Regions from separate parts of the Stenotrophomonas sp. T8 genome, predicted to be linked through region 1. Evidence: riboswitches for the same ligand, from Rfam matches in the RefSeq annotation. Region 1 holds a riboswitch; the other holds the start of a gene.
What was found. A riboswitch is a leader RNA that binds a small molecule or an ion and turns the genes downstream of it on or off. The one in region 1 is predicted to bind cobalamin.
Positions count from the first base shown of each region.

Region 2: it holds a riboswitch for cobalamin, as region 1 does, so the genes downstream of both, ACSDHM_RS19995 (epoxyqueuosine reductase QueH) here and btuB (TonB-dependent vitamin B12 receptor) in region 1, are expected to answer to the same signal.

Region 1 is NZ_CP195329.1:176,048-179,409, reverse strand. Features, by position in the region: gene ACSDHM_RS00865 (TfoX/Sxy family protein) at 1-207, shown strand, start outside; gene ACSDHM_RS00860 (histidine phosphatase family protein) at 297-875, opposite strand; cobalamin riboswitch at 1,019-1,241, shown strand; gene btuB (TonB-dependent vitamin B12 receptor) at 1,358-3,199, shown strand; gene gph (phosphoglycolate phosphatase) at 3,291-3,362, opposite strand, start outside.
Region 2 is NZ_CP195329.1:4,336,737-4,340,098, reverse strand. Features, by position in the region: gene ACSDHM_RS20000 (nicotinate phosphoribosyltransferase) at 1-1,270, shown strand, start outside; cobalamin riboswitch at 1,364-1,577, shown strand; gene ACSDHM_RS19995 (epoxyqueuosine reductase QueH) at 1,717-2,388, shown strand; gene pncA (bifunctional nicotinamidase/pyrazinamidase) at 2,444-3,070, shown strand; gene purU (formyltetrahydrofolate deformylase) at 3,358-3,362, opposite strand, start outside.

The DNA of each region.
Region 1 (3,362 bases):
TACTCGCTGGAAGGCGCATTGCTGGACTGCCACTGGCAGGAGCTGAGCGAGCCGCAGCGTGAGGCGCTGGTGCAGGACTATGAGGCGCGCATCGCCGCGCATCCGCTGAAGGCGGCCGGCCCGGCGTCGGGCCCGGTGCACGAGCAGCGCTTCGATGCCGACGATGACGCCGAGGACAACGTGGCCGAGCGCGCGGACGAGGATTGAGCCGCGCCCTCCTGTAGAGCCGAGCCCACGCTCGGCTGGCCTTTCTGATCGAAGTGCAGCCGAGCATGGCTCGGCTCTACAAGAGCAGATCAGGGCTGCTGCAGTTCCAGCAGCTCGCCCACCAGCCCGATCTCGCCCCGCTCCAGCCACACCCGCAGGCGCGTGCCGTGGTCGATGCGCAGGGCCCAGCACAGCGACATCGGCAGGCCGCAGACCTGCGACAACACCATGCGCAGCGGGCCACCATGGCTGACCACCAGCGTCGGCACCGGATCATCATCATCGAGCAGGCGATCCAGCGCGCGCGCGATACGCCGCTCGAAATGACCCCAGCTCTCGCCGTTCGGCGGCGGGAACGCATGCGGATCGGCATGGAAGGCGGCCAGCGCATCTTCCGGCAGGTCGAACAGCGACTGCCCGTCCCAATCGCCGAAATCCAGTTCTTCCCATTCCTCGTCCGCTTCGACGTCCAGCCCGCGTGGGGTGGCCAGCGCCATCGCCGTGTGCAGGGCGCGCAACCGCGGTGAACTGATCACCCGCTCCCAGCGTTGCTCGGCATAGGCCTCGACCAGCTCCTGCGGCAGGCCGGCCAGCTGCGGTGGATCGCTGCGGCCATCAAGGAACTCATCGCGACCGTTGCCGGCATGGCGGACCAGGTCGAGGATCATGCGTGCGTCCCGGACGGGCGACGCAGGTACAACGGAGAACGGGCAGACATCGGTAACGGCACCACGGGATCGAGCAACCATTCTAAAGGCACAGCAAAGGCAGCCGCGCAGGCGCGACGCAACGGGACGGCCTGCGATGCCGTAGACTGCGCGCACTTCCAGGTGACCTGCGGCCGTGGCCGGCAGGTTGAAACGGGAAGCCGGTGACGCGTGATTCCACGCCAGGCCGGCGCTGCCCCCGCAACGGTAAGCACGTCAGTTCCAGGCAACACCGCCACTGTGCCGCAGGCATGGGAAGGCGCCTGGACGGTGGCCTCGCGCCACCCGGCGGCAAGCCCGGAGACCGGCCCGGAAGCCTCAGGTCGCGATGCGGTGGGCATGGCGCTGGATGACCGTGGCGTGCGCTGCGGCATCGGCGCGTGCCTGCCTTCGCGGCTCCTCCCCTTCGCCACGCGGGCGTGCGTGGCACCTGGAGTCCCCCCATGAAGCTGCAGTCCCGAATGCTGTCCCTGGCCGTACTGGCCGCCCTGCCCGCGCTGGCACAGGCCGCCGATGACACCACCGCGCTCGACCAGATCCTGGTCACCGCCACGCGCACCCCGATCGCCCTGCAGGACAGCATCGCGCCGGCCCAGGTGATCGACCGCGCGCAGATCGAATCCAGCCAGGCCACCTCGCTGCAGGAACTGCTGCGCGGCCGCGCCGGCATCAACCTGACCAATGCCGGTGGGCTCGGCAAGCAGAGCTCGCTGTTCCTGCGCGGCACCAACTCGGGCCACACCGTGGTGCTGGTCGACGGCGTGCGCATCAACAGTGCCGACCTCGGCCTGGCGATGTACCAGGACCTGCCGCTGGCGCAGATCGAGCGCGTGGAAATCGTGCGTGGCCCGCAGTCGAGCCTGTACGGCGCCGATGCCATTGGCGGCGTGATCCAGATCTTCACCCGCCGCAACCAGGGTGATTTCGCCCCGCACTTCCAGCTCGGTGGCGGCAGCAACGGCCTGCGCGAAGCCAGCGGCGGGATCGGTGGCGGGACCGAACGCGGCTGGTTCGGCGCCGACATCGCCTACCAGCATTCCGATGGCATCGATGCCTGCCGCGGCTCGGCAACGCTGTTCACCGGCTGCTTTGCCGACGAACATGACCGCGATGGCTACCGCAACCTGTCCAAGAGCCTGCGCGGTGGCTACACCTTCAACGACCAATGGAACGTGGAAGGCAGTGCATTGCGTGCCGACGGAAAGAACCATTACGACGGCTACTACAACTATTCGGAAACCCGCCAGCAGGTGCTGGCCGGCAAGGTGCGCTACACCCCGTCCGAACGCCTGGCGTTCACCGCCAATGTCGGGCGCAGTGACAACGAGTCGGACAACTTCGGTGACTTCGGTGCCCGTGGCAGCGCTCAGACCCACCGCGACAGTGCCTCGCTGCAGGGTGACTTCGCCTTGGCCGAAGGCCAGCTGCTGAGCACCGGCGTGGACTGGAGCGAAGACAACCTGGATGGCAGCAGTGCCGGATATCGGGTCGACAGCCGCCGCAACACCGGCGTGTTCGTGCAGTACCAGGGGCGCTTCGGCCGCCACCAGCTGCAGGCCAGCGCGCGCAACGACGACAACCAGCAGTTCGGCAACCACGCCACGGGCAGCCTCGGCTGGGCGATGGAGCTCGGCCACGGCCTGCGTGTCAATGCCAGTTACGGCACCGCGTTCAAGGCGCCGACCTTCAGCGACCTGTATGACCCGTGGAGCGGTGTGCCGACGTTGAACCCGGAGAAGTCCAAGAGCGCCAACCTGGGCGTTTCGCAGCAGGGACAGGGCTGGCACTGGGGCCTGGACGTCTATGAAACCCGCATCGATGATCTGATCACCTACGATGCGGCGACCTTCAGGATGCAGCAGGTGGAGAAGGCGCGCATCCGCGGTGCCGAACTGACCGGTGGCGTGCTGCTGGCCGGCTTCGACATCAACGCCCAGCTGAGCTACACCGACCCACGCAACCGCACCGGCGGCAGCACGCAGTTCGACAACTGGCTGCCGCGTCGTGCACAGCAGACCGCGCGCTTGGACATCGACCGGCGTTTCGGGGACTTCCGCGCAGGCCTGACGGTTCAGGGTGCGGGCAAGCGCTATGACGATGCCGCCAACGCGGTGAAGGTGGGGGGGTACGGCACGCTGGATCTGCGCGCCGAGTACGCGCTGACGCCGTCGTGGTCGCTGCTGGCGCGTGCCACAAACGTGTTCGACCGCAGGTATGAGACGGTGGCGTGGTTCAACCAGCCGGGCCGTGAGTACCAGTTGAGTGTGCGTTACCAGCCGAAATGAAAGAAGGCGCCGGGCATTGCCCGGCGCTTTCTCTGTAGAGCCGAGCCCATGCTCGGCTCAGGCAGCAAAGCAGCCGAGCATGGGCTCGGCTCTACACCGGGACGCCGGCGGTCAACCCCGGCAGTTCACGCAGGTCGTCGATCACCGCCACCGCATGCGCGCT
Region 2 (3,362 bases), 280 kb from region 1:
CCTGCAGGCGATCCTCAAGGACGCCCTGGCACGACCGGTCACCCACGCTGACATCGACGACGCTGCTGCGGTATTCGCCGCCCATGGCGAGCCGTTCAACGAAGCCGGCTGGCGCGATATCGTCGATCGGCTCGGCGGCCACCTGCCGGTGCGCATCCGTGCCGTGCCCGAGGGCAGCGTGGTACCCACCCACCAGGCACTGATGACCGTCGAGTCGACCGACCCGGCTGCATTCTGGGTGCCGTCGTACCTGGAAACGCTGCTGCTGCGCGTGTGGTACCCGGTCACCGTGGCCACCATCAGCTGGCATGCACGGCAGACCATTGCTGCGTTCCTGCAGCAGACCAGCGACGATCCGCAGGGGCAGCTGCCGTTCAAGCTGCACGACTTCGGCGCCCGCGGTGTATCGAGCCTGGAATCGGCCGCGCTGGGCGGTGCCGCACACCTGGTCAACTTCCTCGGCACCGACACTGTATCGGCCCTGTGCCTGGCCCGCGCGCACTATCACGCGCCAATGGCCGGTTATTCGATTCCTGCCGCCGAGCACAGCACCATCACCAGCTGGGGCCGCGAGCGCGAAGTGGACGCCTACCGCAACATGCTGCGCCAGTTCGGCAAGCCGGGCGCGATCGTGGCAGTGGTGTCGGACAGCTATGACATCTACCGCGCGATCAGTGAGCACTGGGGCACGACGCTGCGTGATGAAGTGATCGCTTCGGGCGCCACCCTGGTCATCCGCCCCGACTCGGGTGACCCGGTGGACGTGGTGGCCGAAAGCCTGCGCCGGCTGGATGAAGCGTTCGGCCACACCCTCAACGGCAAGGGCTACCGCGTACTCAACCACGTGCGGGTGATCCAGGGCGATGGCATCAACCCGGATACGATCCGCGCCATCCTGCAGCGCATCACCGGCGACGGCTATTCGGCCGACAACGTGGCCTTCGGCATGGGCGGCGCGCTGTTGCAGCGGCTGGACCGCGACACCCAGAAGTTCGCGCTGAAGTGCTCGGCAGCACGGGTCGAGGGTGCGTGGATCGACGTCTACAAGGATCCGGTCACCGATGCCGGCAAGACCAGCAAGCGTGGCCGCATGCGCCTGCTGCGGCGCCTGGATGACGGCAGCCTGCACACGGTGGCGTTGCCTCCCAGCGGTGACGAGGCGCTGCCGACCGGCTTCGAGGATGCAATGGTGACCGTGTGGGAGAACGGGCGCCTGCTGCACGACCAGCGGCTGGACGACATCCGGGCCCGGGCCGCAGCGGGGCGCTGAAGGCATTTGCGGGGGGCAGGGCCCGTTGCGGGGCAACGGGGATCCGACCCCGGGCCTTGACCCCTGCAGCCAACAGGTCCACCTTGCACACGCCGAAGGTATCCCTGCCGTGGCTGGATGGCGGCAGGGAGTTAAACGGGAATCCGGTGAAGGCGCTTCGTGCGCCCATTCCGGAGCTGCCCCGCAGCGGTGAATGGAAACGAATCCTGCCAACAGCACTGGGCTCGCGCCTGGGAAGCGGCAGGGAGTAGGTGGGCTGCGGCCCGTGTCCATCAGCCCGAATACCGGCCACGGCCGGGGGACACGACCGTCCCCTGATTCGACCTGGACTCTCCGCGGGGAGGGTGCCGGGGCCATCACCAGCCTGCATGTGCAGGCGGCGTGGCCGCGCGCGTCCTGTTCACGGTAACCGGCCAGACCGCTCCCACGCCCTGACGCACGCCACGATGACCGAGTTCCAACGCCCCACCCTGACCCTGCCCGCCGATGGCAAACGCCTGCTGCTGCATTCGTGCTGCGCGCCGTGCTCGGGCGAAGTGATGGAGGCGATCACCGCTTCCGGGATCGACTACGCGATCTTCTTCTACAACCCCAACATCCACCCGGTGAAGGAGTACGAGCTGCGCAAGCAGGAGAACATCCGCTTCGCCGAGCAGCACGGCATTCCATTCATCGACTGCGACTACGACACCGACAACTGGTTCAGCCGTGCGCGTGGCATGGAGAACGAGCCCGAGCGCGGCATCCGCTGCACGATGTGCTTCGACATGCGTTTCGAACGCACCGCGCTGTACGCGCACGAGCACGGCTACGACACCATCAGTTCGTCGCTGGGCATCTCGCGCTGGAAGAACATGGCGCAGATCAACGACTGCGGCATCCGTGCGGCGTCGCGCTATGAAGGCCTGCAGTACTGGGACTACAACTGGCGCAAGGGCGGCGGTGCCAGCCGCATGATCGAGATCAGCAAGCGCGAGCAGTTCTACCAGCAGGAGTACTGCGGCTGCGTGTACTCGCTGCGCGATGCCAACCGCCACCGCCGCGAGAACGGGCGCGAACGGATCAAGATCGGCCTGCTGTACTACGGGCAGGACGCTGAGACGCCGCAGAGCGATTGACGTGCAGGCATGGGGCGGCCACGCTGGTCGCCCCTTCTGTTGTACCGGAACTGCCATGACCGCCCTGCCCGCCGATGTCGCCCTGCTGGTGATCGACCTGCAGCCGGACTTCATGCCCGGCGGTGCGCTGGCCTGCGACCAGGGCGATGCGCTGGTAACACCGATTGGCGATCTGTTGGCACAGCGTCGCTACCGCACCGTGGTGGCGACTCAGGACTGGCACCCGGCCGACCACGCCTCGTTCGCCAGCCAGCACCCCGGCAAGCGACCGTTCGAAACCATCCTGCTGCACGCGCAGCCGCAGACCCTGTGGCCGGACCACTGCGTGCAGGGCAGCGCGGGTGCCGACCTGCACCCGGGCGTGGACTGGACCGTGGCCGACCTGATCCTGCGCAAGGGCACCCGCCCACAGGTGGACTCGTACAGCGCCTTCCGCGAGAACCACGGCCCCGATGGCGAGCGCCCGGCCACCGGCCTGGCCGGCTGGCTGCATGAGCGCCGCATCCGCGAGGTGCACGTGTGCGGTCTGGCCCGCGACTACTGCGTGCTGTGGAGCGCGCAGGACGCGGTGAAATCCGGCTTCCGGGTGAAGTTCCTGTGGGACCTGACCCGGCCGGTGACCGAGGCCAACGACGCGATGGTGCGCGAAGCGCTGGGCAAGGCAGGGATCGCGATCGCCTGAGGCGTGACCGCCGGGCATGGCCCGGCGCTACCGCGCACGTCGCTTATGCCGCTTGCGCGCTCCTGCCCACAACAACACAATCGATTCATCCAGCCCCCTAACTACGCCCCCCTACAGATCGCGGGACGGCCGAACCGGGGGCTTTTCATTGGATGAAATCAGGATTCGGTAGTGCCGGCCGCTGGCCGGCAACCTCGGGATCTCTGCAGTTGCCGGCCAGCGGCCGGCACTACCGGATAGCACCCGTGGTAGCGCCGGGCCATGCCCGGCGGACGCGGGATGGGCGATTACC